Regions from separate parts of the Paenibacillus sp. EKM301P genome, predicted to be linked through region 2. Evidence: riboswitches for the same ligand, from Rfam matches in the RefSeq annotation. Region 2 holds a riboswitch; the other holds the start of a gene.
What was found. Region 2 has a riboswitch for ZMP and ZTP ahead of HFD99_RS09030 (TIGR01440 family protein). Riboswitches for the same ligand answer to the same signal wherever they lie in the genome.
Positions count from the first base shown of each region.

Region 1: it holds a riboswitch for ZMP and ZTP, as region 2 does, so the genes downstream of both, HFD99_RS20100 (bifunctional 5,10-methylenetetrahydrofolate dehydrogenase/5,10-methenyltetrahydrofolate cyclohydrolase) here and HFD99_RS09030 (TIGR01440 family protein) in region 2, are expected to answer to the same signal.

Region 1 is NZ_JAALFM010000010.1:46,298-61,551, forward strand. Features, by position in the region: gene HFD99_RS20070 (S-layer homology domain-containing protein) at 1-140, shown strand, start outside; gene HFD99_RS20075 (NAD(P)H-dependent oxidoreductase) at 254-928, opposite strand; gene HFD99_RS20080 (winged helix-turn-helix transcriptional regulator) at 1,071-1,451, shown strand; gene HFD99_RS20085 (ABC transporter substrate-binding protein) at 1,656-2,648, shown strand; gene HFD99_RS20090 (stalk domain-containing protein) at 2,767-4,269, opposite strand; gene HFD99_RS20095 (cyclodeaminase/cyclohydrolase family protein) at 4,489-5,127, opposite strand; gene HFD99_RS20100 (bifunctional 5,10-methylenetetrahydrofolate dehydrogenase/5,10-methenyltetrahydrofolate cyclohydrolase) at 5,124-5,990, opposite strand; ZMP/ZTP riboswitch at 6,104-6,187, opposite strand; gene HFD99_RS20105 (fatty acid desaturase) at 6,400-7,461, shown strand; gene HFD99_RS20110 (sensor histidine kinase) at 7,522-8,655, shown strand; gene HFD99_RS20115 (response regulator transcription factor) at 8,652-9,251, shown strand; gene HFD99_RS20120 (deoxynucleoside kinase) at 9,421-10,041, shown strand; gene HFD99_RS20125 (deoxynucleoside kinase) at 10,041-10,682, shown strand; gene HFD99_RS20130 (Gfo/Idh/MocA family protein) at 10,874-11,875, shown strand; gene HFD99_RS20135 (methionine ABC transporter ATP-binding protein) at 12,207-13,232, shown strand; gene HFD99_RS20140 (methionine ABC transporter permease) at 13,222-13,884, shown strand; gene HFD99_RS20145 (MetQ/NlpA family ABC transporter substrate-binding protein) at 13,928-14,815, shown strand; gene HFD99_RS20150 (M20 family metallopeptidase) at 14,884-15,254, shown strand, end outside.
Region 2 is NZ_JAALFM010000003.1:177,194-192,447, forward strand. Features, by position in the region: gene atpD (F0F1 ATP synthase subunit beta) at 1-355, opposite strand, end outside; gene atpG (ATP synthase F1 subunit gamma) at 477-1,343, opposite strand; gene atpA (F0F1 ATP synthase subunit alpha) at 1,519-3,033, opposite strand; gene HFD99_RS08970 (F0F1 ATP synthase subunit delta) at 3,053-3,598, opposite strand; gene atpF (F0F1 ATP synthase subunit B) at 3,595-4,083, opposite strand; gene atpE (F0F1 ATP synthase subunit C) at 4,193-4,417, opposite strand; gene atpB (F0F1 ATP synthase subunit A) at 4,523-5,347, opposite strand; gene HFD99_RS08990 (ATP synthase subunit I) at 5,377-5,757, opposite strand; gene HFD99_RS08995 (AtpZ/AtpI family protein) at 5,750-6,013, opposite strand; gene wecB (non-hydrolyzing UDP-N-acetylglucosamine 2-epimerase) at 6,181-7,347, opposite strand; gene upp (uracil phosphoribosyltransferase) at 7,458-8,087, opposite strand; gene HFD99_RS09010 (ABC transporter substrate-binding protein) at 8,440-9,705, opposite strand; gene HFD99_RS09015 (carbohydrate ABC transporter permease) at 9,721-10,557, opposite strand; gene HFD99_RS09020 (carbohydrate ABC transporter permease) at 10,557-11,438, opposite strand; gene HFD99_RS09025 (serine hydroxymethyltransferase) at 11,617-12,867, opposite strand; gene HFD99_RS09030 (TIGR01440 family protein) at 12,989-13,576, opposite strand; ZMP/ZTP riboswitch at 13,784-13,865, opposite strand; gene HFD99_RS09035 (low molecular weight protein arginine phosphatase) at 13,944-14,528, opposite strand; gene HFD99_RS09040 (manganese efflux pump MntP) at 14,614-15,174, opposite strand.

The sequences.
Region 1 (15,254 bases), on a different contig from region 2:
ATAGTCACACGGACGTAAGCTATGTCACTGGAAGGAACTTCAAGCTATGTCCAACGGCTCCTTTAACAGTAGATGAAATTCAGCGTGTGAAAACTCGTTTGAAGGAAATCTATTTCGTGGAAGAAGTGAATTATCAGTAGGCGTTATGAAGTGACAACACTTTTAGGAACTATAGTTTTATGTAAAGAGGGCGTCCCAAGCCATGGAAATGGCTTGAGAGCGCCCTTTGCCTTTAATAAGGATATTCCGCGCTTTATACCCACTCCACAATCTGATCTACAGGTCGCCGAGTTTTGTCGCGCGGCTCGTTCAGGCGGTATCCAAAAGCCACCATACAAGAAATACCGAAATGCTCGGCATCCATAATGCCTTCTTCGGAGAGGATGCGTTCAATTTCTTGTTTATTAAAACCTTCTATAGGGCAGGAATCAATGCCGATTTGAGCTGCGGCAGTCATCATATTGCCCAGTGCGATATAGGTTTGTCGGCATGCCCACTCGAACATAGCTCTTTCATTTTCCTCAAGCGCAAAATCTGATTTTAGGAAGGCGTCATATACCTTCTCTTTGCCTTGCATCACTTCAGCAGGTAATTGCTGCACGTTTACCATCATATTCTTGATATAATCGGATGAAGCTACCATATCTTTAGGCAATCTGGAGAGAATAAGTACGAAATGGCTTGCTGTTGGCAACTGTTTTGTGGCCCCCCAGGAATAGGGCAACAGCTTCTCACGCATATCTTTACTTTGGACGACAACAAATTTCCAGGGTTCAAAGCCAAACGAGCTTGGGGATAAACGACCGGTTTCAAGAATAAACTCAAAATCGGAATCGCTAATTTTCTTATGACTATCAAATTCTTTTGTAGCATGTCTGAACTTGTATGCAGCCAAGATTTGATCTTTAGTGGTTGTTAAGGTTTCCATTGTGATTCCACTCCTTATGGTTGTGATTGAAATTGACGCTTACTAAGTGCATGACTAATATTAGAATATACATGACCATTTTTGAAGTACGCACATTAATGTGCTGTAGTATATAAAATGATACCAAGGAGGAGAAGGGCCAATGCGCAATCGGAAAGGCGGTTTTGGTGAATGTACCGCTGGGAATGATCAGGCGTGTCCTGTTGAGTACACGTTGGATGTGATTGGGGGCAAGTGGAAAGGGATTATTTTATACCATCTCATGTATGGGACTAAGCGATTTAGTGATTTTCGGCGGATCTGCCCGGGAATTACCCAGCGTATGCTGACACTCCAATTGCGCGAGCTGGAAGAGGACGGTGTCGTTCATCGTGAAGTCTACCAGCAGGTTCCGCCTAAGGTTGAATACTCTCTCACCGAGTTTGGAGAAACACTCATCCCGATTATTAATCTGATGAAGGATTGGGGAGAAGAATATAAAACAAAACAGCGATCACCGGAAAGCAGCCCTTCAGCAACCTAGCTCCAATTTGTAGGTTTAAGAAGCAGCCGCATCCAAAAGACCTGACCATCATTTTGGCAGGTCTTTTTATTTTAAAAATGAAATAATGAAAAGTTCGCTTTGCAGTTGACAGCAAGGATGACGCTTGATATATTTCTTACGATATTGATAATCATTATCATGATGGTATAAGGCTATTACCATATTACATAGGGGGCTAATAGGTTGAGGAAAAAATCGATATTTATGCTGGCTACTTTGATGCTTGTATTGGCTGTATTTGTCAGCGCATGCGGCGGAAATAACACTGAAGGTAATACCGCTTCAACTTCAGGAGATAAGCAAGAATCGGCTTCTACTGGAGAGACGAGAAGCTTTAAAACGGTTAAAGGGGATATTGAGATTCCCGCTAAGCCACAGCGTATTGTAACGGATTTTTACGGCGGAGAACTGCTGTCTGTTGGTGCTAACGTGGTGGGGGTGGAGCCGACTGCGTTTCAAAATCCTTTTCTGACTGATTTGCTAAAGGAAAAAGGAACCAAAGAGGTGGGTGATCCTACCAATTTGGAGAAGACGCTGGAACTCAAACCCGATCTGATCGTGGTTATGAAGGATACGAATTATGAAGCTTTGTCTAAAATTGCACCTACCCTGTATATTCCGTACGGCACCACGACTAATATCTATGATACGGTCAAGCTGTTCGGCGATATCACTGGGGAAAAGGAGAAGGCTGAGCAATTTATTGCCGCCTTTGATAAAAAGGCTGCTGAAGGCCGCGCTCGTCTGAAAGGTGTTATTGACGAAAAGGCAACTTTCGGGTTGTATGAGTTGACGGACAAAAACGCACTTTGGATCTTTGGAGACAATGCAGGACGAGGCGGACAAGCCGTATACAATGCGCTCAAACTGAACATGCCGAAGAAGACAGCTAATTCCAAGGAACAAACTGTACAGCTTTCAATGGAGATACTGCCGCAGTATGACGCAGATTACATGTTCCTGACAACCTATGATCCAGACAAAAAGGGAACCGCGCTTAAGCAACTGAAATCGTCCGCTGTGTGGGGCAATCTGCCTGCGGTGAAGAATAATAGAGTGTTCTTTAATGATTTTGATACGTACTATCGCTATGATCCGATCGCTATTACCGGACAGATTGATATGATTGTGGATATGCTGGTTGAAAGAGAGAAAGAAAATAAAGCTAAAAAATAGGTGAATTTTGTGTTGTAACGAAATGTCGAAGGCAGATAGGAAGTTGCATACTACACGCAGTATATAGCAATAAAAGACCAGTCCAACATAAATCATGTTTGGACTGGTCTTTTATATATTATTTCGTCGTAATTACGATAGTATCTTCTTTTTGTAGCCAATCTACCTTGGCTCCCAGTGTCTCGCTGATGAGCCTCAGTGGAAGATAACCAATACCGTTCACCATGAAGGGCGGATTAGTGAGTTCTACAGATTTACCGTTCACTTTTGTTTGGCTGGTTTTAAAATTAATTTCTAGAGAGACGGGATGGTCTCCCGCCTTGGACTGATTCATTTTCGCTATTTTGCTGTTGAAATCATAAGTGATGTCGGCCCCCAGTTGGTTAAAAACAGAACGCAAGGGAATAAACGCCTGCCCATTGCGGGTAATCACACCGTTGCTTAGAGGGACAGGTGTACTGTTGAGACGGACGAGAATCGGCTTTTGTACAGGAACTGGCGTATTATAAAGAAATTCATAATCGCCTATGCCGAGTTGCGCGTGTTTGTTAACACCCCAGCCCCACAGTGCGTCGTTTGCCTTTTGCATGATGACGTGCCGTGGGCCTGCCTTGATGCTTTGAATATTTTGAGCAAGTAATGTAAAAGGGACATTGGAGGATAATTTTTCGCCATCTAGAGATGCAACATATACATTACCAGCAGTGGTTAGAGCAAGAAGGGAGCGCTCAACGAAAAAGGCGTCTTTAACGTCCTTTACTCCTGTTAGCAGTACAGGGATATTAGTGTTGTGATAGGTCGTATTGTCTAAGGCACCTGTAACTGTAGCCCCCCAGAACCATAGCCGACCTTGCTGATCAATGGCGAGATTGGAATACCTATTAGCCTTGATTGTCTTGATGCCCGATAAGGCTTGAATTTGTGATACGGCTAGCGTTTCGGACGGAGCTGCATTTTTATCAAATTCTTTGGGCCACGTCCACACGGTACCATCCTTTTTTAAGGCTATATTTTTAGCAATTGCCTTAATGTCTTTTAATGGTGAAATAGGTTCGAAGCCCTGTAAGGCTGTTGTGTTTTTCCATACACTGCCGTCTTTCTTAAGAAATATCCAGCGTTCCTCATAATCCGGTCTTTCTTCATAGTAACTGACTATATCGGCAACCTCGTCGATGCCAGACAGAATTTGAAAAGGACTAAAGGTATTTTTATCTTCGAGTTGATCAGCGAGAAATATGCTGCCTTCGTTGGTCAGAGCGAGTACATGATCATTCAAACTACTTACAGCAGCGAGGTTCTGTAGTCCTTCCAGAGGAACAAACTTCACAGATTCAGAAATGTTGTTTCTAGGCACATACCAAGCAGAGTGGTCTTGCAAGGTAAATAGCAGATCACCTTCGTTGATGATATTAGAGAATGTTTTTATTACGTTTGGCTTACCCTCTACACGAGTCGGTACGGATTGATTATAGCCCCACAGCCACAAGCTTCCATCGGATTGGATCAGACTTCCGGAATCATAGGAGCGAATATGCGATGTAGAATCATTTCCGGCCGCCCACACCCTGGGACTGATCAGTAATAACGTAATTATACTGAGTAATAGACCACGTCTTTTCATACGATTTTCCTCATTTCTTGATCAATGTGTATAAGAGAAAAAGTAATCTTAAAGAATATCCCTAATCCATAGACGAAGAAAGTATAGAAAAGTTTTCCAAATATAATGAATTGCAATAAAATAACCTCCAAACCCAACGAATAGAGATGGATTTGGAGGTTATTTCTGTTAGCAAGTAGGTAGAATATATGGGTTAGCACAGCTAGTGCGTAGTATGAGCTAACTACTTGCGATTCGACTGCGTACGGTCAACAAGGTTTGCTCTTTAATTTGTCCGATTTCACGGAGGAGTGTGGCTGTTTTGGCTTCGTAGGATTGTTTGACATCCAAGTCTTTTAGCGAGGCAAGGTTAATATCAATGGTGAGCAGGGCGGATTGAGCGGCTGCTTCAAACAAAATCGCACCGATGCCCAGATCAGAGATCACATTTTTATTGGATATTTCCACAATATTGTAGGCTTGTGATAGTCCGTCCCGGCATACTTCCAGCAGGCGCATAGGTACTTCAATGGCAGCAATCACAGCTGTTTGTAAGGAATGGGTACGATAGCGCTTTTCTTCGTCTGTTTCTTTGGGCAAACGCAGCGCGGTCATGTACTGTTCAAAGGATTGGATGTCTGCGGCCATCAGTTCCTCACAATGCGTAGACAATCTTTCCATACTGCTAATGACTTGCACCATTTGTTCACTGAATTGCGTGTATTTTCCTCCTTGTGAAAGGTTGGCGGTCATGGAGGTCATCGCTGCGCCTAGTGCCGCAGCCAGCGCGGATACACTTCCTCCACCAGGGGTAGGCGCTGCACTTGCAGCTTCTTTCAGAAAATGTCCGATGGACTGGTTCCACGACAGTTCACTCATGAATAAACCACCTCTCTGGAGTAATGTTGCAGATGTATCGCTTTGAGCAAGTTTTTGTACAAAATTGCGGTCGTTAAGGTGCCTACACCGCCGGGAACGGGAGAAATGGCATGTACCTTTTCTACAACGTCCTGAGCAGCGTCCCCCACAATTTTACCCTCCAGCGTCTCATTAATTCCTGCATCCACGAGAATCAGACCTGGATGAACCATATCCTGCGTAATCACATCAGGACATCCGACTGCGACGAAGGCAATGTCTGCATGGCTCAGATGCTCTGCAATATCACGCGTACCTGCATGACAGGCGGTGACGGTGGCATTTTCTCTTTGCAGCATGTGGAAAAGGGGAAGTCCCACCGTCTGTCCGATGCCGACGAGCGTGACATTTTTGCCTGCCAAGGAGTGGCCGTAATGCTTGAGCAGTTCAATACAGGCTTGAGGTGTAGCGGGGTATAGCCCTGCGTCACCCGTAACGGTAGCCAGCTTGTTATCAGGCGTAATTCCATCAATATCCTTGTAGGGGGCGATGGATTGTTTAATAACGGAGGCAGAAAGATGTTGCGGAAGCGGGAGTTCCAGCATAATGCCATGTACATGGGATGCATCATTTAGGGTACCGATCACGTGCAGAAGTTCGGCTTCGCTTACATGACGATTAAAAGTATGGAGATGAAATGAGATGCCCAGCTTCTCTGCTATTTTTTGCTTGGTCCGTGCATAGTATGCAGATGCCGGATCACCCTCTATCAACAGGGTTGCCAGATGGGGACGGTGTCCTTGCTGTTTCATTTGCTCTACTTGGGAACGGATCGTTGCATACACTTGCTCAGCTGCTTCTTTGGATTTCATGATAATAGCCATAGTCCGAGCCTCCTCTGAATTTATCGCATAATGGAATCAACAGGGTGTCATGGTCTTCGAAAACGAAAAAAAGTATTTGCACAAGGTCGTCAAGACAGACGAATCCTCTGCAAATACTTCTCCCAGGCGAACGGTACGCTTGATTGTATGCTCCCTCGTGGTTCATTCCACTGACTTCGCCAGTCACATACAGCGTTATATATCTTATATTTTAACAAAATAACAGCAGAAAAGAAACCCGTGAACATTTGCCAAACAGGTTTGGTTAGTTGTCTATATGACAAATGTCATATGCCTGAACTGACGTTTATGACTACAGCAGATACAGCGGTCTCTTTATACTGAGCTTAGATCAACATGTACGCCTGACAGGATTAAGGTATGGGCTGCATTTTAAAGGAGGATCATAATGGGTATGACACAACTCCCGTTAGCTCAATTGAAAAAAAATATGGCTCCCTACGAGAAAATAAACACGAAATCCAGCGTTCTGCAACTGTTCAATACCTTGGGACCGCTGATCCTATTGTGGTATGCCGCTTATCTTAGCCTAGCGGTTTCTTACTGGCTGACGCTTCCCATTACCATTATTGCGGCAGGGTTTGTGGTACGGACGTTTATTATTTTTCACGATTGTGGTCATCAATCTTTTTTCAAAAGTCGCAAGCTGAACGATATGGTGGGAACGATTACAGGTATTATTACGCTCTGCCCTTATCACCAATGGAAAAATAGTCACGCGATCCACCATGCAACCAGCAGTAATCTGGATAAAAGAGGCACAGGTGATATGTGGGTGCTCACAGTAGAAGAGTACACAGCAGCTTCCACATGGACACGGTTGGCCTATCGTATATATCGAAATCCTTGGGTTATGTTCGGCCTAGGTCCAATCTATACTTTTTTGATTTCCTATCGGTTTAATGTCAAGACAGCCAAACGTAAGGAAAAGATAAACACTTATGTGACGAATATATCCATTGTTGCATTGTATGCACTGTTGTGCTGGGCTATTGGTTGGCAGGCATTCCTTCTGGTACAGACGCCTATCTTTTTTGTCTCTGGTATGTTGGGAATCTGGCTGTTCTATGTGCAACACCAGTTTGAGGATTCGTATTTTGAGCATGATGAAGAGTGGAGTTATATTAATGCGGCCGTCGAGGGCAGTTCTTACTACAAGCTTCCTAAAGTATTGCAATGGATTACAGGTAATATTGGTTTTCATCATGTTCACCACTTGAGCCCGAAAGTACCAAATTACAATTTGGAGAAAGCGCATGAAGCGACACCGTTGCTGCAAAAGGCGACCACGATTACGGTGAGTAGCAGTCTGGAATCTTTGAAGTTCCGACTATGGGATGAAAGTACCAAGACCTTTCTGACCTTTAAACAAGTAAAGCCGCTGCTTAGCAAACGTGTTGGCACTTCAAAGCCAATCCCTACGCCTGTTGTAGGCACGGAACGAAAATAACGTTGTACGGAAATTGGTATGATAAAATAAGGGGTATCTAAAGTAGAAAAGGGTGGCAGGATGCAAAAGTGGTATCAGATTTTCCAAAGAAATACGGGACTTAGCCCTTATGTGTGGGTTGTCTTTTATATCTTGCCCTTTTATTATTTTAGCTCTTCATCTACAAGTCATATTATTCTGGGAACTGCTATTATTTTGGTGTTTTTTGCTTGTTATGTACTGGCTTTTGTCTCTCAAGGCTGGCTCATATACTTTTGGACCAGTGTGCAGATTGCTATATCGATTACGATGACGCTGCTATTTAGCTATATGTACTTTTCCATATTTATCGCTTATCTGATTGGTAATATGAAAAGTAAGGCTGCATTTACGACGCTGTATATTATTTTAATGGTGATTACGATTGGATTAATTAATTACGGGTTTGTTTCACAGAATCCCGTTTTTATTAAGCAGATTCCTTTTATCCTGCTCAATCTGATTGGTGTGATTCTCCTGCCGATTACGAACTTTAATCGCAACAAAAGTGATCGGCTTCAGGTCCAATTGGAGGATGCCAATAAAAAAATATCGGAATTGATTAAGTTGGAGGAACGGCAAAGAATCGCGCGTGACCTGCACGATACCTTGGGTCAGAAGCTGTCACTCATTGGACTGAAGAGCGATTTGGCGGGCAAGCTGCTGGACCAGTACCCGGAACGGGCTCATGCCGAAATTAACGATGTTCGTCTTACGGCGAGAAGTGCGTTAAAAGAAGTACGAGAAATGGTTACTCAAATGCGCGGCATGAGACTAGAGGATGAACTGCTGCGTATTCGGCAAATTTTAAAGGCTGCTCACATCGAGCTGACCTTGGAGGGCGACCCGAAGCTGGAGCATACGTCATTAATGAATGAAAATGTGCTGAGTATGTGTATGAAGGAAGCTGTAACCAATGTAGTTAAACACAGTGGAGCTACCACTTGTTCCATTACCATTGAGCCGTCTCGTAAGGAATTGACCCTGCGGATTCAGGATAATGGAGTCGGCATTACTGGAGAATATGGGGCTCTTCGGGGAAATGGTCTGCAAGGCATGAAGGAAAGGCTCGAATTCGTGAACGGATGTATGGAACTGCGTTCAGATCAGGGAACGACCCTGGTCATTAAAGTGCCTAACATCACTGAAAAGCCGAATGAGGAGGTGGGGCCATGATTCGAATCGTCATCGCAGAAGACCAGCGTATGCTGCTGGGTGCTCTAGCCTCCCTGTTGGACTTGGAAGAAGACATGAAAGTAGTCGGAAAAGCAAGCAACGGGGAAGAAGCTATAGAACTGGTGAAGCTGCATCAGCCAGACATATGCATTATGGACATCGAAATGCCGATCAAGAGCGGATTGGATGCGGCAGAGGAACTCAAAGGCTTGAATTGCAAGGTGCTTATTTTAACAACGTTTGCTCGCCCCGGGTATTTTGAACGAGCGATTAAGGCGGGCACACACGGTTATTTACTCAAGGATAGTCCCAGTGAAGAACTGGCTTCCTCCATTCGCAGTATTATGGCAGGTCGGCGTATTTACGCTCCAGAACTGGTTGATGATGCTTACGCCGAGGCCAACCCGCTGACTGAGCGTGAAAAGACCGTTTTGGCGCTTATTGCTGACGGAAAGAACACCAAAGAAATTGCTGGTGAACTGTATTTAACAACAGGGACAGTGCGGAATTATATTTCAGTCATTCTCGATAAGCTGGGTGTCAGCAATCGGATTGAGGCCGTTACACGTTTTAATGAAAAAGGTTGGTTTAAATGAGAGACAGACAAAAATATTAAGCAGGACAGGGACGCTATGAATCCAAACATAGCTGCTCTGTTTTTTTGTTTTATCCATAGATTTGCTATGCCTCTAGCGTACTTCCTTGTGATACAATAGGATAGTTGTCCACAGGATGGACCCGGAGTACAAGGAGGAGCAGAACCGCATGAAACAAGCCCCGTTTATAGCCGTTGAAGGGCCGATTGGAGCCGGCAAGACGACGTTGGCTTCGATGCTTTCAACCGAGCTACATTTGCCGATGATCAAAGAGATTGTCGAGGAAAACCCGTTTCTCGATAAATTCTATCAAAATATAGATGAGTGGAGCTTTCAGCTGGAAATGTTCTTTCTCTGCAATCGATATAAGCAGCTAGAGGATACTGGCCTGCAATATATCGAGAAAGCTCAGCCTGTGATTTCAGATTACCATATCTATAAAAATCTGATTTTTGCTGAACGTACACTTAAAGGTGTAAAACTCGAAAAATATCGCCAAATCTATCATTTGCTCACCGATGATATGCCTAAGCCGGACATTATCGTTTATATTAGAGCAGATTTAGATACGTTGCTGAGCAGAATCCGTAAGCGCGGACGCTCCTTTGAACAGGAGATGGACCCTGCCTATCTGGAGCAATTGATTACGGATTATGATAAAGGCATTCAGTTTCTCGCCGAACAGTCACCTGCCCCGCGTATATTGACCGTGAACGGGAATGAAATTGATTTTGTAGAAAACCAGGCACAATTTGAACAAATTGTTTCCGATGTAAAGGAGCTTATATAGTGAATAATTACAACATTCCTGCAAATGCCCTGATTACGGTAGCGGGTACGGTAGGTGTAGGTAAATCCACGTTAACAGGTGCTTTGGCCAGTCGTCTTGGTTTTAAAACCTCGTTAGAGCAAGTCGATCATAATCCGTATCTGGAGAAGTTTTATCACGACTTCGAACGATGGAGCTTTCATCTGCAAATCTATTTTCTCGCGGAACGCTTCAAGGAGCAAAAGAACATTTTCTTGTCTGGTGGAGGTTTTGTGCAGGATCGTTCCATTTATGAGGATACAGGCATTTTTGCGAAAATGCATGCTGATCAGGGAACAATGAACCCTACCGATTACGAAACATATACTAGCCTGTTTGAGGCGATGGTCATGACCCCGTTCTTTCCGCACCCTGATGTGCTGATCTATCTGGAAGGCAGCTTGCCCTCCATACTGAGTCGGATCGAAGAACGCGGCCGCGAAATGGAGATTCAGACCGAGCGATCCTATTGGGAGCAAATGCATCGCAGATATTCCAATTGGATCAACGAATTTGATGCTTGTCCTGTACTGCGTCTAAACATTGATGAGTACGATGTACACGACCCTGCCTCCATGGATGCCATTTTGACAGAAGTGGGCAAGGTAATCTCCACAAAGTAGAGATATAACCCCAAAAAGCATACAAGGACTGTGGTACAATCAGTATAAATTAAGCTGATAGACCGCAGTCTTTTTTAATATGTGGAAGTATGAGGGATGACAGGCAGTATAGTGGACAAGTCTTGGCTGGAATGCGAGAATAGGAACATATATTAATTGTAATGACTCACGGGAAAGGATGGGATACTGTGATGCGTTTTGGTATCGTTGGAACGAACTGGATAACGGAAAGATTTATTCAAGCTGCGATAGAGACAGACGAATTTTCCCTGACCGCGGTGTACTCACGAACAGAGGAGAAAGGCCAATCCTTTGCTGATAAATATAGCAGCCAGCCGGAGGTTTTTACAGATCTGGCGCAAATGGCTGCAAGTGATCAGGTGGATGCCGTATATATTGCCAGTCCTAATTCCTTACATGCAGAGCAAGCGATCTTATGTATGAACCATGGAAAGCATGTGCTGTGTGAGAAGCCTTTTGCTTCTAATGCAGCAGAGGTGCAGAGCATGATCGAAGCCGCGCGCAACAACGATGTTCTGTTGATGGAGGCAGTTAAATCCACGCTTATGCCCAACTTTAAAATTATAAAGGATCATATGTATAAAATCGGCCGGGTTCGGCGTTATTTTGCAAGCTACTGTCAATACTCTTCACGCTTTGATGCTTTTAAGCAGGGTAAGGTGCTGAATGCCTTTAATCCGGCTTTTTCAAATGGTTCCTTGATGGATCTGGGAGTGTATTGTTTGTATCCGATGGTGGCATTGTTCGGCAAACCGGATGAGATCCGAGCGGTGGGTGTGCTGTTATCCTCTGGTGTCGACGGCGAGGGCAGCATCGTGATGAAGTATCCGGATATGGATGCGATCGTCATGCATTCCAAAATTACAGATTCCTATTTGCCTGCCGAAATTCAGGGTGAGTATGGAACGATGGTGATCGACAAAATCAGCCAGCCCTATGAGGTGAAAATTCATTATCGGGACGGCACGATTGAGGATTTGACCAAGGCACAGACGCGTGAGCCCATGTATTATGAAATTCAGGAATTTATGGATCTGATCAAGAGTGGGGAACGCAATAGTTCTATTAACTCTTTGGAGTGTTCACTGGCAGTCGCTGAAGTGATGGAGGAGGCAAGACAACAATTTGGCCTTCGTTATGAAGCGGATTTGAAAAATACTTCTGCGCATTAGTCTGTGGCGCATAATCAAGATTAACAATGCACAAAAGGCTGCCGATTTTGCATAACTTTGCAAATATACGGTTAGCCTTATTTGGCTTTGTAGGTCTAAAAAGGTAATCCATGGTGATGACGAGAGTAAGCAGATTGTATTCTTTTTTTATTGACAGATTCTCTTTCATGTCTTAAGGTGTTAACAATACATGATCAATATCAGTTAAATTATCCCATTTTTGTCCACGAAGATTAGGGAGTTTTTTTTAAGTTTTAAATCCGATTAAATCAACCGGATTACTAAATAAGATGGAGGAATACATCAATTGTAGGCGCAAGGGGGAAGCGGTTTGATAAAGTTTGAGCAAGTTAGCAAAATATTTTCCTTACCCAATCGCAAGGTAAATGCACTGGAAGAGGTATCGCTATCGGTTGGAAAGGGAGAAATTTTCGGCGTGATTGGCTTTAGTGGTGCGGGCAAAAGTACGCTGCTGAGGCTTGTCAATCTACTGGAGCGTCCCTCAGAGGGACGGATTGTCGTTAATGATCAGGATATTACCCAGATACGTCCCAAGGAGCTGAGGAATTTAAGAAGGCGGATCGGGATGGTATTCCAAACCTTTAATCTGTTTAACTCTCGTACTGTGTACGGGAATTTGGCTTATCCGCTAAAACTGGCTAAACTGCCTAAGGCTCAGATCGATGTCCGTGTTAAGGAATTGCTACAATTTGTTGGATTGGAGGACAAAGCGGATTCCTATCCAGAGCAGCTATCTGGTGGGCAAAAGCAGCGGGTCGGCATTGCCAGAGCACTGGCGAATTCGCCTGATATTCTGATCTGTGATGAAGCGACCTCAGCACTCGATCCGGAAACGACAGAAGACATATTGAGGCTGCTGAAAAAAGTAAATGAGGATTATCAGATTACCATTTTGCTCATTACCCATGAAATGAATGTGATTCGTAGTATTTGTGATCGTGTGGCAGTAATGGAGAATGGTAGGGTGATTGAGCAAGGGAGTGTATTCGATGTATTTGCCAATCCACAGACGAAGACGACGAAAAATTTTATTCGTTCTGTACTGAATGACCAACTCTCACCCAAGCTGCTGGACAAGATTCGGGAGCATCACGTCGGCCGATTGTACAGACTTGTTTTTCGAGATGGGGCGACAAGTGAACCAGTGCTCTCAAGAGCGACACGTAAGTATAATCTGGATTACAACATTGTATATGGAAGCATTAATGAGCTGCAGGGGGCGCTGTTTGGAAGTTTAATTGTTGAATTAATCGGTGCAGAGGATGAAGTTAACAAGGTCGTGGAGGAACTGCGAACGACGGTGGAAGTCAGGGAGGTGGTCGATCATGAGAGTTAATTGGGATACGTTTTGGCCTAAGATCGTGGAGGCTACAGGGGAAACGCTTTTGATGGTTGTTGTCACGCTGATTTTTGCTAGTATTCTGGGACTTATGATTGGTTTAGTGCTGTATGTGACACGAAAAGGGAGCTTGTTTGAAAACAAATTTGTGTTTATGTCTCTAAACCTGCTGATTAATATCATTCGCCCGATTCCGTTTATTATTTTTTTAGTGGCGATTAGTCCGGTTACACGTTTAGTCATAGGAACTACGATTGGCACCTCGGCAGCTATTTTTCCAATGACTATTGTAGCAGCCTTTGCAGTTGCAAGAATTGTAGAAAACAATCTGGTCTCCATTGATCCAGGGATGATCGAAGCAGCCAAGGCGCTGGGGGCAACTCCCTTTCAGATCATCACGGGTGTGCTGATTCGGGAAGCACTGGGACCTTTAATTCTTGGTTTGACGTTTATTACCGTGGCCTTGATCGATTTCTCTGCTATGGCTGGCACTGTGGGCGGAGGGGGTCTCGGGAATCTGGCCATGACCTATGGTTATCAACGATTCGATACTTCGGTTATGATCGTCACGATTGTTTTGCTGATCGTCTTTGTACAGGTCGCCCAATATGCGGGGAACTACTTGTCTCGTAAATTCCTACGTCGTTAATTGGAAAACAAGGATTATACATAATGATAAAGGAGAAATGAAAATGAAAAAAATATTTCGCTTAGGTTTGCTGGCTATTCTTAGTGTCTCGGTTCTTTCTGCTTGCTCAGCTAATGGTTCAGGCTCCAATGGTAATGAAAAAGTACATGTTAAAATTGGGGTTTCAGGATCAGAGGATACGTATTGGGATGTGCTTAAGAAGAAAGCAGAAGCCAAAAACATTGAAATTGAGCTGATCAGCTTTTCGGATTATACCTTACCCAATAAGGCACTTGCGAATAAAGAGGTAGATTTGAATTCCTTTCAGCATTTGGCCTTTCTCAGCCAATTTAATGTAGAAAATGATGTGAATCTCGTCCCTATTGGTGCAACGATTATCGCTCCCATGGCGCTGTACTCCGAAAAATTCAAAAACGTATCGGATATTCCTGCTGGCTCCAAAATTGCTATACCGGATGACCCCTCCAACCAGGGACGGGCATTGAAATTGCTCCAGTCTGCCGGATTGATTACATTGAAGCAAGGCTCAGGCCTGTATCCGACCCCAGATGAGATCGAAGGGAATCCCAAAAAGCTAGAGATTGTTCCTGTTGTCGCCCAACAGACGCCGCGCGTCTTGTCTGATGTAGCTGCCTCAGCCGTGAACAGCGGTGTTGCTACGGATGCCGGGCTCAAGCTGGATGGAGCCATTTACAAGGATGATGCAAGCAGTGAAGAAGCGAAGCCATATGTGAACGTGTTTGCTGCCCGTGCAGAGGATAAAGATAATGCGACCTACAAGACGATCGTGGATTTGTACCATGACGCTGATGTAGCCGAGGCTGTAAAGCAGGATTCCAAAGGAGCTAATGTCGTAGTAGACCAGTCTGCCGAGGAGCTGCAGGCTACATTGGATAAGCTGGTGGCGGATGTTAAAGCGCAAAAGAAATAAGGATATCTGATAGAAGTTAACTTGGAAGCATATAAAAACTACTATTATTGAAATGAGGAGAGATTGCGATGAGTACAGCGAATACGGTGGATACCCAAAGACAGCGGATTATTGAGAAAATTGAGGAGTCTCGTCAGCTCTACACGGAGACGAGCCGGTTTATTCACGCTAATCCCGAAATCGGCAATCAGGAATTTCAAGCTTCCAAGGCACTGACGGGTATTTTGGAGCAAGCGGGATTTGAGGTAACCCGTAATGTAGCGGGACACGAAACCGGATTTGTTGCTCGCAAGACTTCGGCTAGACCAGGTCCGAAAATTGGATATCTGGCTGAATATGATGCACTGCCCGGTCTGGGCCATGCTTGCGGCCACAATATTATCGGGACCGCAAGTACGGCAGCAGCTATCGCTTTGGCACAGGTGATTGATGAGACGGG
Region 2 (15,254 bases):
CTTGACGGTGAATCGGATTTCTAGCCGTTTCACTCATATCAGCACCATTATCAATTGGCGTTCCAAGCACGTTAAATACACGTCCAAGAGTAGCTTCGCCGACAGGTACCGAGATAGGCGCTCCCAGATCTATTGCTTCAGCTCCACGAACCAAACCATCTGTGGAAGACATGGCAATACAACGCACACGGTTGTCACCTAGATGTTTTGAAGCTTCGAGCGTCAGATCAATTTTGACTCCGCTCTCCAGCACAGTCCCAATATGAATGGCATTCAGAATTTCCGGAAGCTGCCCACGTTCAAACTCAACGTCGACAACCGGACCCATGATGCTCACTACGCGTCCTTTGTTCATCTTTTGGTTTCCCTCCTACAAGCTTGCACAGCCGCAAATCCGAACCATTCTGATTGGTTTTGCGCCCGCAATTTATCATAATAGTGTAGACCCTGTTATAAAACAGTCGCAAGAAGTCGCATTAAGACTGAGCGTTAGCCCCTGCGACAATTTCCGTAATTTCCTGGGTAATAGCCGCTTGACGAGCACGGTTATAGGTTAAGGAAAGCTCTCCAATCAACTTGGTAGCATTCTTCGTAGCTGATCCCATTGCCGTCATCTTCGCTCCCAGCTCACTTGCTTTACCATCCAGCAAAGCGCCGTAAATGAGCGTTTCCGCGTAACGCGGTAGCAATACTTCAAGCACACCTTCTGGTGAAGGTTCATACTCATAGTTAATTGAGGATGAAGTCGTAGCAGAATCCGGTGTTGCCATCGGTAACAAACGATCAACTGTTGGAATTTGAGTCAATGCGTTGACAAAGCGGTTATAGCATAGATAAAGCTCATCAAATTCTTTAAGTTCAAAGCCTTGTACTGCCTTGCTAGCAATCGTTTTGATATCTGCAAATGCAGGTGTATCTGACAGATCTGTTACCGATTCAGCGATAGGAAATTCACGACGTCTGAAATAATCCCGTCCTTTTCGCCCAATGATGAAAATCATAAATTCATCCTGTGAACGGTGACGTTCAGCAATCGTCTGCGTAACCTGTCGCAAAATATTGGCGTTATAACCACCAGCCAGACCACGATCAGATGTAATGATGAGATAAGCCGTCTTTTTAACTGGACGCGTCTCTAGCATTGGATGCTTGATGTTATTCGCTCCAGAAGCAATGCTACTCACAACTTCTTTAAGCTTTTCCGAGTAAGGACGAGCCGATTCCGCTTTTTCCTGAGCTTTTCTCAGCTTGGATGCAGCGACCATTTCCATTGCTTTCGTGATCTGCTTCGTACTCTGCACACTTTTAATCTGACGTTTAATCTCGCGCATACCTTTTGCCATGATTTCACCACCTTCAAGCTTTGACAAAGCCAAAGCTAACTTCGTAAGATTCAAATCCAGCCGGACATATGTTAAAGGGCCTGTTAGTGAGGGTAAAACATGCCAAGGAAGCCACAACCCAGAGGGTACGCTTCCTTAGGACATCTTTCATCATAAACAGGCAAATTCCAATGTATTAAACCGACGTGGCGAATGATTTTTTGAATTTCTCGATAGCTGCCTTCAAAGCTGCTTCATTATCAGCAACCAAGTCTTTCGTGTCGCGGATAGATTGAAGCACATCCTGATGATCGGACTCCATGAAAGACAGGAAGTCTTTTTCAAAACGTTTTACATCCGCTACAGGAATATCATCGAGGAAGCCTTTTACAGCAGTATACAAGCTCACTACTTGTTGCTCTACAGCAAGCGGTTGGTTAACACCTTGTTTCAAAATTTCCATCATGCGTGCACCGCGATCGAGACGGGCTTTGGTGGATTTATCCAAGTCGGACCCGAATTGGGAGAACGCTTGAAGCTCACGATATTGAGCGAGATCCAGACGCAGGGAACCTGCAACCTTTTTCATCGCTTTAATCTGAGCGGAGCCACCTACACGAGATACGGAAATACCTACGTTGATCGCCGGACGTTGCCCTGCATAGAACAAGTCAGCTTCCAGGAAGATCTGTCCATCCGTGATGGAAATAACGTTAGTTGGAATATACGCAGAAACGTCGGAAGCCTGTGTCTCGATGAACGGCAATGCGGTAAGTGATCCGCCACCGAGCTCATCATTCAGCTTCGCTGCACGTTCCAGCAAGCGAGAGTGCAGGTAGAAAACGTCACCCGGATATGCTTCACGACCCGGTGGACGACGCAGCAACAGGGAAAGTTCCCGGTAAGCAGACGCTTGTTTAGTCAAGTCATCATAAACAACGAGGACGTGCTCGCCTTTGTACATAAAGTACTCACCCATGGCACAGCCAGAGTAAGGAGCAATGTACAGCAATGGTGATGGTTCGGAAGCAGATGCCGTAACGACAATCGTGTATTCCAGCGCACCATGACGACGCAATGTTTCAACAACTTGAGCAACCGTGGATTGTTTTTGACCAATAGCAACATAAATACATTTCATGCCGTTGCCTTTTTGGTTCAAAATAGCATCGATTGCGATAGAAGTTTTACCTGTTTGACGGTCACCGATAATCAGCTCACGTTGGCCACGACCAATCGGAACCATCGCATCAATAGCTTTAATCCCTGTCTGCATAGGCTCATGTACCGATTTACGGGCCATAACGCCTGGAGCCTGACTTTCAACCGGACGGAATTCTGTTGTAGCAATCGGTCCTTTACCGTCTACCGGTTGTCCCAGCGGGTTAACTACACGTCCGATCATTGCTTCGCCTACAGGGACTTGCATGATCTGACCTGTACGTTTTACTTGACCACCTTCGCGAATGTCGGAGAATTGACCCAAAATAACAACACCGACATTGCTCTCTTCCACATTGAGCGCCAAGCCCAATACGCCAGTGTCGAATTCGACCAATTCACCGGCCATAACTTTTTCCAGTCCGTAGACGCGGGCAATACCGTCGCCGACTTCAACAACAGTGCCGACTTCAACGACCTCGATATCATTTTTATATTGTTCAATCTGACTTTTAATCAATGAACTGATTTCCTCAGGTTTGATACTCAAGTGTGTTCACCCCTATCTTCTATACTCGTCTGTTAAAGGATTTCTCGAGACGATCCAGCTTGCCGGCCAGACTGCCGTCGTACAGTGTATCGCCGATAACCACTTTCAATCCGCCCAGCAGACTCGGGTCCACTATATTTTCCACACGGATTGTTTTATGTTCACGGGTTCCGAATTCCTCGGCTACCGCTGTTTTTTCCTGATCACTTAAAGCATAAGTCGAATACACCTTAGCATGGGCAATTCCCAGCTTGTACTCCTGAATATCGAGATATCCGGCCAGGAGAGATTCGAACAAATCTGCTCTACTGCGCTGAATCAGCAGCTTAATCGTGTTAATCAGCGACGCAGACAACTTGCCTTCAAAATTGCTAGCCAGAACCTGAAGCTTGACTGCTTCCGTAATGTTAGGAGAATTAATGAATTTACGGATTTCAGCATCCCCCGATACAGCTTCTACAAAAGCACGTAGCTCCTGTTCGGTTTCCATAATGGTTTGCTCCTGCTCTGCTACTTCATACAAAGCTTTCGCATACCGTTTGGCAACTACCGTATCTCGGCTCATGCTTTGCCTCCTACCTCTTTAAGGTATTGGTCGACAAGCTCTCCCTGGACTTGATCTTCCTTAATTTCCTTTTGAATCAGTTTGGAAGCAATTTGTACCGAAGCTTTACCCACTTCGCTGCGCAATTCGGCAACTGCCTTATTACGCTCGCTTGTGATTTCACGAACAGCTTCGTCTTTCAGGCGGACAGCTTCGTCTTTGGCCTGAATAATAATTTGTTCCGCTTGCTTGTTACCTGTTTGTTTTGACTGCTCTATAATATCGTAGGCTTCCTTACGCGCCTGCTGGAGAGCCTGCTTTTGCTCCTCAACATAAGCAACAGCCTGTTCACGTGTTTGTGCCGCCTCATTCATTTGCTGTAACACGAGTTGACGCCGCTTTTCCATAACGGAAAAGAGAGGGCCAAATGCATAGCGCGTCAGTAACCAGTACAAGATCAAAAATGCAATGATAGTGAAAACGATACTTGTCCAATTTAAACTCAATTGAAGTCACTCCTTTCCGGTGAACGTCGGTTCTGGGTCTTTCATGTTCAAACGAACAAAGAAGGCGCGGATGGCTGTGCCTTCCCCGCCAAACCTTGCTTCCATTCAATTAAGCACCTGCGTAGAAAATGAATGCCAGAACGACCCCGATGATTGGCAGGGCTTCGACCAGACCTACACCGATAAACATTACCGTTTGCAATGTTGCTTTAGCTTCAGGCTGACGAGCAATACCTTCAACTGTTTTACTTACGATCAGACCGTTACCAATACCTGCGCCCAAAGCGCCCAAACCTACTGCGATTGCAGCTGCGATATATGCCCAAACTCCCATTTTAAAAAATCCTCCTTAGTGATGTGTATTTGTGTTTTACATGTATTTGCAGTTAAGCGCGAAGCGTACTCCTGAACTTAACTAAAAACCGGAAAACGTGCTTGTCTAATGCTCTTCTTCATGCGTGTCAATGGACTGCGAAATATATACAAACGTTAGAATCGTAAAGACGAACGCTTGGATACTGCCGACAAAAATACTGAATCCCTGCCAGACTACGAGTCCCAATACGGAAGCAACCATACCTCCCACACCAAGTGCTGTCATTTTCAGCAGAACACTAATCAAAACTTCGCCGGCAAAAATATTACCGAATAGACGCATACCGTGTGTCAATAGTTTTGAGAACTGCTCAATTAAGTTAATTGGCAAAAAGAACGGAAATGGCTGAACGTAATGCTTGAAGTAAGCTTTGGTATTACGGAAGATCCCCAGGAAATGAACCAGGACAAAGATCATCAATGCCAGTCCAATGGATACCCCTGCATCTGCGGTAGGTGATTTCCACCAGCTGATACCTACATGGGCAGCTTCGCCCGGGTGAGACGCCTGTGCTTGTTCTAATGCTTCTTTGACTGGAATGATTTCATGTCCAAATACTTGGGCACTTTGCACATTATCGAATTCAGTCACAATGCCGAACGGTAAACCCAGCATATTGCCCACGAAAATGAACATGATCAGCGTCATCCCCAAGGAGAGGAATGGCTTCCCTTTTTTCAAATCCATCGTGCTGGAAATCAGTCCTTGAACGAATTCTACGACCCATTCCATAAAATTTTGCAACTTGCTCGGATTGTCCACAGACAAATTGCGCGTTGCAGCAAATGCCAGTCCAAATACAATCGCGCAGGTCACAACCAGCATAATAATGACGGACAAGTCAATGTTAAACCCGCCCAATTGGATAATCGGTGATTCATGCAACATGTTTTCTCACCCCTTTCTCAGTTGAGCTATCATTTTTCCTGAAGCGCGAATATGATGCCTATAATTAACAGAAGGAATTGTCCGGTCACCAAGCTTGCCATTACAGCGATCTCATGGAAATAGGCCGGGAATTCTATAGCCAGCACCACTGCCAAAATTGAGGTCCCTAATCGAACGCCAAAGCCAATACCAAACACTCTCTTCTTTCTTTCACCGGCGGCCGCACTCGCAACCTGTCGAATTTTGTAGGCCATATACAGCACATTTAGACAGCTTACTCCCGTTCCCAGAATGATTCCGTGAGCAATGTCACGATGTTGGGGCATGAAGGCGGAGACCAGGAAACACAGAGCCATAATACCAAGCGCCACGATCCATAACATTTTTTGCATACGGGTCATCTCATTCATGGTTATCCCTCAATACCTTTCCGATCACAAGGGCAATACTTAATGCGCCTACAACCAAGCCTGCGAGAACGCTTACGCCAATCCAAATTCCGGAGCCACCAAGTTTGGTATCAAGCCATTTTCCGGCATAGAAACCACCCAGTGTGCATATCGTCAAATCAATGCCGATCGCGCTCACCAGTCCTATAGCCTTAAAGGCATTTCCGGTGTTGTTTCGGTTGTTGTTTTGCTTGGAAGGTTTGACCACTTTTCTCATGTCACCCCTGCAATTCCAGTCCATTTTACTTAAATATAAGATGCTTTGTCAATTGAGATATTTTAGCGCCCTAAAGTATAAAAATCAGTCGACAAAGCATCTAAAAATGCTGTATCCCTTGGTAACCGTACAGTTTAACTGTATGCTTACCTTGTAAAGATTAATTATTACGAACGGACGCCTTTTGTGAACATTGTGTGAAATTCTTCAGGACGTTCTGTTTGAACACCATAATGGTGCAAAATCGCATTGACAATTCTTACAGATGCCTGTCCATCACCGTAAGGATTCGCTGCCTGACTCATAGACTCATACAACGCGGAATCTGTCAAAAGAGCCTTGGTCCGATTGTACACGTTCTCTTCACTTGTACCCACCAGTTCCAAGGTACCCGCTTCAATCCCTTCCGGTCTTTCGGTCGTATCACGCAGCACTAGGACAGGTACTCCGAACGAAGGCGCTTCTTCCTGCAGACCACCGGAATCGGTAAGAATCAGATGCGTGTGTGGATAAAAATTGTGCAGGTCCACTACATCCAGCGGATCAATCAGCTTAATACGCGGATGGTTGCCCAAAATTTCAAATGCAGGTTCCTTCACAGCCGGGCTCGGGTGAACTGGGTACACAATAGCAATATCCTCAAATTCGTCTGCGATCCGCTTAACCGCGTTAAAAATCTGACGATGCGGTTCCCCTTGGGACTCCCGGCGATGTGCTGTCATGAGAATCAGGCGTTTGCCCTGAGCCCAGTCCAGTACCGGATGCTCGTAGTCCTGGCGAACTGTATACTGAAACACGTCAGTTACTGTATTGCCTGTTACATATATTCGCGATTCAGGTTTATTTTCCTTCCGCAAATTTCCAGCTGATAAAGAAGTAGGCGAAAAATGCAGATCGGACAGCACACCTGTGAGCTGACGATTCATTTCCTCAGGATATGGAGAAAGCTTGTTCCATGTCCGCAAACCTGCTTCCACATGCCCTACTTCAATTTGCTGCATAAAGGCTGCATAGCTAGCCAAGAAAGTCGTCAGCGTATCGCCGTGAACCAACACGATATCAGGCTTGGCTTCACGCAATACGGGTTCCAGACCTTGAAGTACACGTATGGAGATTTCATTGAGTGTCTGGCGATCCTTCATTACATCCAGATCATAGTCAGGGTGGATATTAAAAACTTCCAGAACCTGATCAAGCATCTGGCGATGTTGAGCTGTTACGCATACTACGGACTCGATATGCTCCGGATGGCGCTGAAGCTCCAAAATGAGAGGTGCCATCTTAATCGCTTCCGGACGCACACCGAAAATGGTCATCACTTTAATTTTAGACATTTTCTGTTGAACCCCTTTTCATAATAAACGTCTGCTTCCCAGATCTTCCGTGATTCAGATAGATGATCTGTCTTAGCGTCCATAGATTGTGCCGAACCGCTAAAAGCAGTCTACTTAGTTCCGTACAAGCGGTCTCCCGCATCCCCAAGACCCGGAATGATGTAACCATGATCATCCAAACGCTCGTCCAGTGCAGCGACATAAATGTCTACATCAGGATGCGCATCCTGCACAGCTTTCACTCCTTCAGGAGCGGCAATCAGATTCATCATTTTAATTTGAGTACAGCCTCTTTTTTTCAACACATCAATCGCTGCGATCGCCGACCCGCCCGTTGCGAGCATCGGATCAATTACGATCAATTCACGTTCAGTTACATCCGTAGGCAGCTTCGTATAATATTCTACGGGTTGCAATGTCTCAGGATCACGGAACAACCCCACATGTCCTACTTTTGCAGCAGGCAAAAGCTTTACGACACCATCCAGCATACCCAGGCCTGCACGCAAAATCGGGATAAGGCCCAACATACGACCAGAAATCACTTTACCTTCAGTTTCAGCAACTGGAGTCTGTACCGTAATGCTCTCCAGCGGAATATCTCTTGTAATTTCATAAGCCATCAAAGTTGCTACTTCATCAACCAGTTCACGGAAATCTTTCGTGTTGGTCCGCACATCGCGGATAAATGTAAGTTTGTGTTGGATCAAAGGGTGATCGCAAACCACCAGTTTTGCCATAATATATTCCCTCCGGTATTATCGTCACGTTCTTCCGCACCAGCATATCGAACATCCTGATTCGAAAGGATCTATGTAACCTATTTGTACAAACCAAATAAGCACAGATGCAATGCGTGCCTGTAAATCCTGTTTATTATAACATTCCCTTGATTGATTTAACACCTGCCACTGCAACCTTTTGTCAAGGGAAAGATATGACAGGCAAAATACTTGGCAAGGCCCATTTACGTGTGACTTTTGTCATATGAAATCATACTAAAAAGGCTCTGACGGTCCTTGACCGTCAAAGCCTACCAGTTCTAAACTTCCTGCCTGAGATATAGCCTCTGCTATCCCACGCATATATTCTTTATCTATACTTAAGATTATCCCACGCTCCCTGAAATTGCTGAAGCATTTCGTCCTTCGTAATAACGCCTGCGATATAGGCTTGCATACTACTGCTTAAATCCTGATTTAGCCCCTTTGGAAAGCGCTGGAAGTTCCAGCTCCATATCTTGCCTTCCTTCACGTGCCGAGATATTTCCGCACCCAAATCACCTGTGGTCTCGTCACTGGACGTGATACTTTTGAAGGCAGGAACGAACTTAAACTCCTTGGTAATATAATGCTTGCCTGTTTCTGATGTGACCAGCCAGTTGAGAAATTCCTTTGCCTCCTGCTTCACAGGCGAGTTTTTGTTGACAACCCAGTTCGAGGCCACTCCCACAGCCAGTTTGTCTCCAGTGGAAGAATTATTGTCTATAGGCGTAGGAAGAATACCCAAATTCAAGTTAGGATTAATTCCATCTATTTGCGGCTGCGTCCAGTTCCCCTGGTGCATCATAGCGGCCTTGCCTGTTGAAAACAGTGTCACTTGTGTATTGTAGTCCGTCGTGAGCGGATTGGGGTTTCCATATTTTAAAGTCAGGTCAAGCAACTTCACCCACTGATCGAACACGGGGTTACCAGGAATGCGAGCAGTTCCTTGGTTTAAATCCGCAACGTAGCTCTCCGGGTTCGGCTGTCTGGCAAAGGGGATATTGATAAAATGGTTTCCCAGAACCCACCATTCTGCATAGCCGTTAGCAAAAGGGATAATCCCTGCTGCTTTCAGTCGCTTGGCTGCTTCCTCCAATTCATCTAACGTCTGAGGCAATTTGGTTATACCCGCTTTTTTGAACAAATCCTTATTATAAATAAAACCAAATCCCTCCAGGTTCATAGGCTGTCCATAAATCTTACCGTTAACCGTCATCGGCTTACGGGCGAAATCGTCCAGGTCCTTCACCCATGGCTGATCCGACAAATCCTCCAGGTACTCAAACCACGTATCGCGATCCTGGTAACCCTCATTCGTGAAAATGTCCGGCTGGTCGCCTGAGGCGAATTTAGCCTTCAACGAAGCACCGTAGTCCGTACCCCCACCGACAGATTGAATATCCAGCTTGATACCAGGGTGCGTTCTTTCATACTCAGCCTTCAGTTTGTTCAACGGTTCCGAAATCTCCACTTTGAATTGATAAATGTGTATCGTTTTGGTCCCACTCTGTTGAGCCTTTGTATTACCACAACCTGCAAGCATACACGTAAGCAGCAACATCAGGGAGATGACAAGCAGCACTGTCTTTTTCATCCGATAACCCTCCCATCAGCCTTTAACCGCTCCGGCCGCAATGCCAGAAACGATATATTTTTGCATCACCAGAAAAAACACAACAATTGGCGTGATTCCGAGCACCAGTGCGGGCAACGCCAAGTCCCATTGCTTGGTATATTGACCAAACAGCATATAGGTCGCAATCGGAATCGTACGCAGCTCAGGATCATTTAAAATGAGCGAAGGCAGCAGATAATCATTCCAGATCCATAACGTATTCAAAATAAGTACGGTCACGAACATAGGGAGCAACAGTGGACAAACGATGCGAAAGAACACCCCGTAACGAGAGGAACCATCTACTCTCGCCGCTTGCTCAACCTCAATAGGCACCGTTTTAATAAAACCATGAAAAAGAAAAACTGATAAAGGCGCTCCAAAACCCAGATAGCACAAAATCAGTCCTGGTATGCTGTTGTTCAGGCTCAATACGTTGGACACTTCCATAAGCGGCAACATAATCGATTGAAAAGGTACGACCATCGCAGCCACAAGCAGCCCGAACAGGAACCGATTAAAAAGAGTATCATGCCGAACCATTTGGTAGGCGGCCATCGAGCTGATCAGCAGCAAAAGCGCATTGCTGACGATGGTGACGATCAGTGAATTCCCCAGTGCTGTGGGAAAGTTTATTTTATTCCAGGCGTTAGCATAGTTTTCAAAACGGAAGGTTGTCGGCCACGAAGCGGAATGGGCCAAAATGTCTCCAAAAGATTTAACCGAGTTCACGAGCAAAAAATAGAACGGAACTAGAAAGATCAACCCAACCACAATAAGCAATATTTCAGCTACCCATGTGCTTAAACGATAGTACGATTTTTTTTCCATTACATTTCGACCTCCTTTTTCTTCGTGAGGCGCACCTGAATACTGGTAATGATCGCAACGACCACGAAGAAAATCATAGCCTTAGCAGTTCCCAATCCAAGTCGATTATTTGTAAACGCTTCATTATATATGTCCAACGCTACAGACTCTGTCGCCTTGAATGGTCCACCCTTTGTCAAAGCCAAATTCAGCTCAAATACTTTAAAGGACCAGGATATCGCCAAGAACAAGCAGACGGTCACTGCTGGCATAATAAGCGGCACCACGATATGACGCAAAACCTGTCTTCGGTTCGCACCATCAATTTGGGCTGATTCAATAAGAGCATGCGGGACATTATTTAGAGAGGATATGTAAATAACCATGAGATAACCTGCGTATTGCCAAACAAACACAATGACAGTTCCCCAAAATGCAGTAGGCCCATCACCCAACCACGGCAGTTTGAAAAAGGAAAGCCCTGTCGCTTCTCCCACCGCTGAAAAACCACGTACAAATATAAATTGCCAGATGAAGCCGAGCAGCAAGCCGCCGATCATATTAGGCATAAAAAATACAGTTCGCAGTGCATTGCGGGTACGCAACGGCTTTGTAAGCGCATAGGCCAGGAAAAAGCCCACCAGGTTTGTTAGAATGACACCACATACGGTAAAACGGACCGTAAACCAAAATGCATTACGGAAATCGGGATCATCTTTAAAAATATGAATGTAATTCCCTAGTCCGAGCCATCGGACATGTTCAGATACGCCATCCCAGTTCGTCATGGAATAATACAGCCCCAACAGGAACGGAATGACCATAATTAAGACGAAAAACAACGCCATCGGTCCTACAAATATGAGCTGCTGCAATAATTGCGCGGATTTTCTTTGGCTCAATGCAATCACTCCTTTGTCGTAGATCATGAAGGAAAATGCGCATAAATCCTTACTTTAATCGCTTATTACCCAAAAACGTAAGTTTCGAGTCGTCTGGAATCAAAAAAAGGCTGTTCTCCCTTCGCTAACGAAAGGAAAACAGCCTTATCATATAAAGATTAAAAGGAATGGCGATGAATTAGTATTGTGTTCCTGGATAGATCGGGAACTTGTCTGTCAACTCGCCCACCGCTTGGCTTGCTTTGGACAATACAGTATCATCTTTTGGATTTTTAAGAGTATCAGCAATGATTTTACCGATTTTAACCATAGCCTCTTCATCCATACCACGAGAAGTTGCAGCAGGTGTACCAATACGAATGCCACTGGTAACGAACGGACTCGTTGGATCGAAAGGAATGGCATTTTTGTTGACCGTGATACCCACGGAATCCAATACATGCTCCGCTTCTTTACCTGTAATATTCAAATTGCGAGTATCCAACAGCATCAGGTGATTATCCGTACCACCGGATACAATGTTGATTCCCTCTGCCAGCAGTGTTTCAGCCAGCACCTGTGCGTTGCGAACTACGTTTTGCGCATAGGTTTTGAATGATGGCTGGAGCGCTTCACCCAAAGCAACTGCTTTGGACGCGATCACGTGCATCAGTGGTCCTCCTTGAGTACCAGGGAAGATAGCTTTATCAATCGCTTGCGCCCACGCTTTGCGAGTCAGAATTAGACCCCCACGCGGACCACGCAGCGTTTTGTGTGTCGTTGTTGTCACAAATTGGGCATGAGGAACTGGACTAGGGTGAATCCCTGCTGCCACGAGACCTGCGATATGTGCCATATCCACCATGAATAAAGCACCTACATCATTAGCAATGGAAGCAAAGGCTTCAAAATCGATAGTACGCGGGTATGCACTTGCACCAGCTACGATCAGACGAGGGCGGTGCTTGAAGGCTGCTTTGCGTACTTCATCGTAGTCGATGCGGAAGTTGTCTTCACGTACACCGTAAGCAGCAAAGTTATACAACAAACCGGAGGCATTAACCGGGCTTCCATGTGTTAAGTGGCCGCCATGCGCCAGATTCATACCCAGTACAGTATCTCCAGGTTGAAGAGCTGCCAGATATACCGCCATGTTAGCCTGCGCTCCAGAGTGAGGCTGCACGTTCGCATGCTCGGCGCCAAATAGTTCTTTCGCACGGTCACGTGCAATATCTTCGACGATATCTACATGCTCACAGCCACCATAGTAGCGTTTGTTCGGATAACCTTCAGCATATTTATTGGTAAGCACGGAGCCCATGGCTTCCATTACTGCTTCACTGACGATATTCTCAGATGCGATCAGCTCGATATTGTGGCGTTGCCGTTTCAGTTCAAGCCCCATTGCTTCCATCACTGCCGGGTCACTTTTACGCAGATGTTCCATCATGATTGATTACTCCCTCTCCATGGTCAAATTGTTGGGTATACAAGCAAATGCCTGCTCCTCTGTTGGGTACCTCATCATCAATGCAAAAAAGATCAGTACAAACATGCCGACATGCCAAATGCTAATCGCAGTTTCCGCCGGCTTCTTGTTCCAGACTGTACACTGCCCGTTGTCCCCCAATAAGTGGAGGACGAGTGAACGCAGCCGTCACACGTGCTTCACCAATCCAGCGAAGGCTTGGGCGAAACGGAACGGCAATTGGGCGCAAATGCATGCCAATCAGCGTTTCGCCGATGTCTATCCCGGCATGAGCCTGCACGTTCGCCGCCAGACACGCATCGTCCATAGAGCGATAGGCAACGGTAGCCATAGAGCCCCCTGCTGTACGAACAGGAACAGCCGCAACCTCCATCAGGCCTAATCGCTCCAGTAGAGAACGTTCAACGACCAGTGCTCGGTTCAAGTGCTCACAGCATTGAAACGCCACATCAAAGCCATACTCTCTGCGAACGGATTCTACTCCAGACAACACTTGCTGAGCCACATCCAGCGCTCCTGCTGTGCCGATCCGATTTCCAGCCACTTCACTCGTGCTTGCGCCAATAACCAGCAGGCGACCAGCTTTAAGACTGGCCACTTCTGCAATTTCCCGCACGACAGAAGCGGTCTGTGCTTCGAGTGAAATCTCATGATCCAATTGTTCTACCATTGGAACCTCCTTTGGTTGAACAGCCTCTCAGAGACTAGGCATGGTCCCATGCCCCAAGTTCAACACACTCTCTCCTGATCACAATCTGACTATATTATAGCCGATGTTTCAGATTTCGAGCAGAAAAAATGGAAGAACAAGAAGGCAACAGAAGATCTGCTGTAGCTCGTATACGAAAAAAGAGCAGTCCACACCTATGTGGAATTGCTCTTTTGCCCAGGCGACCGGCCGTATATCCGATGCTCCATCGTGGTTAATCCCACTTTTGTCGCCAGTTACATCGGATTCTCATTTTTCCACCTTATCTTAACGGATTAACTGTCGAAAATCAACAGATTCCGTACAAAATAGAGGAATGGTACCGACTTTATTCGGAAGATCCCTTTAGCTTGTCCAGCAACTTATGCAAAGCTACACGGATTTCCGCAGCTGTGACATCGTAGTCCTCCCGCGAACCGCCAAACGGATCTGAGATATCGAAGCCCGGAATCCGTTGATGTAATTCAATCATTCGTTCACGTTCCTGAGCCGATAGCTCTTGTCCGAGTGAAGCCATCAACTGCTGTGATGCATACAAACCATCTAACTCCTGTACGTCATTCAGCACTGCGTCCCGGTCCTCCACATATTCCTTCAGCGTAAATACTTTGCCCGCCGTTTGTGGAAACCGTTGAATGACATGCTGTTTATGTCCTTGCGTCAAGGTTAAGATCAGATGTGCCCACTCGGCAAGTCCGTCGCTTAAAGGGGTTGAAGTGATCTGATCGGATATATCGTGATCACGTAGAACCGCCTCTGCATGCCGGGATATCGACGCCCCGTCCATCGCAGCTACTCCAGCGGAACGCACTTCCAGTTCCAGTCCATGCTCAGCAGCCAACTTACGCAGCATCCCCTCAGCCATTGGACTGCGACAGGTGTTCCCTGTGCATACAAATAAGATATTCTTCAACGTCTTCACCCCCCGTATGTTGAAAAAATATATAAACAGAGGATTACTCAAATCCTGTATTTATTTTACACTGTCTACGTTAAAATCAAAATATAAACATAAAGCCGAATGCCAGCAAAACGGCACCGCCCACCGCTTCTCCATAATCCCCCAGATTGCGGCTGACCTTGCGCCCCAGTAACAGCCCCAGCATCGCCATCGCTCCCCCGCAAAAACCAAAGGCCAGAACAGTCAGCACCAGGTCACTCTGGAACATCCCCAGGGACACTCCCACAGAAAATGAGTCAATGCTCACCCCAAGTGCAAATAGCAAAAGACCCAAAGGCGACCGATGATCCAATACGTGTACGCCGTCTCCCTTAAAGGAATTGTACACCATATGCCCGCCCAAAAGGATGAGTAATCCCCCTGCGAAATAGGTCGTCACATGGCCTAATAAAGAACTCATATAATGGCCTGTGAACATTCCCAGCAACGGCATCAGGATGTGAAAAAAACCAATCACAATGCTGATGCGCAGCACGTCTCGCAGGCGTATCCCCTTCATACCGATCCCTACGCCCAGCGACAGCGCATCCATCCCTAGCGCTACCGCCATGATCAGAATCGTTACAACCTGCCCAGCATCGGCAGAGGCTGCCAGCATACTCCATCCCTCCATTATCCGTCTGTTCTTGTACACGTTATGCGGACAAGGGGCAAATCAGTACAAGCAGGTACTGAAAA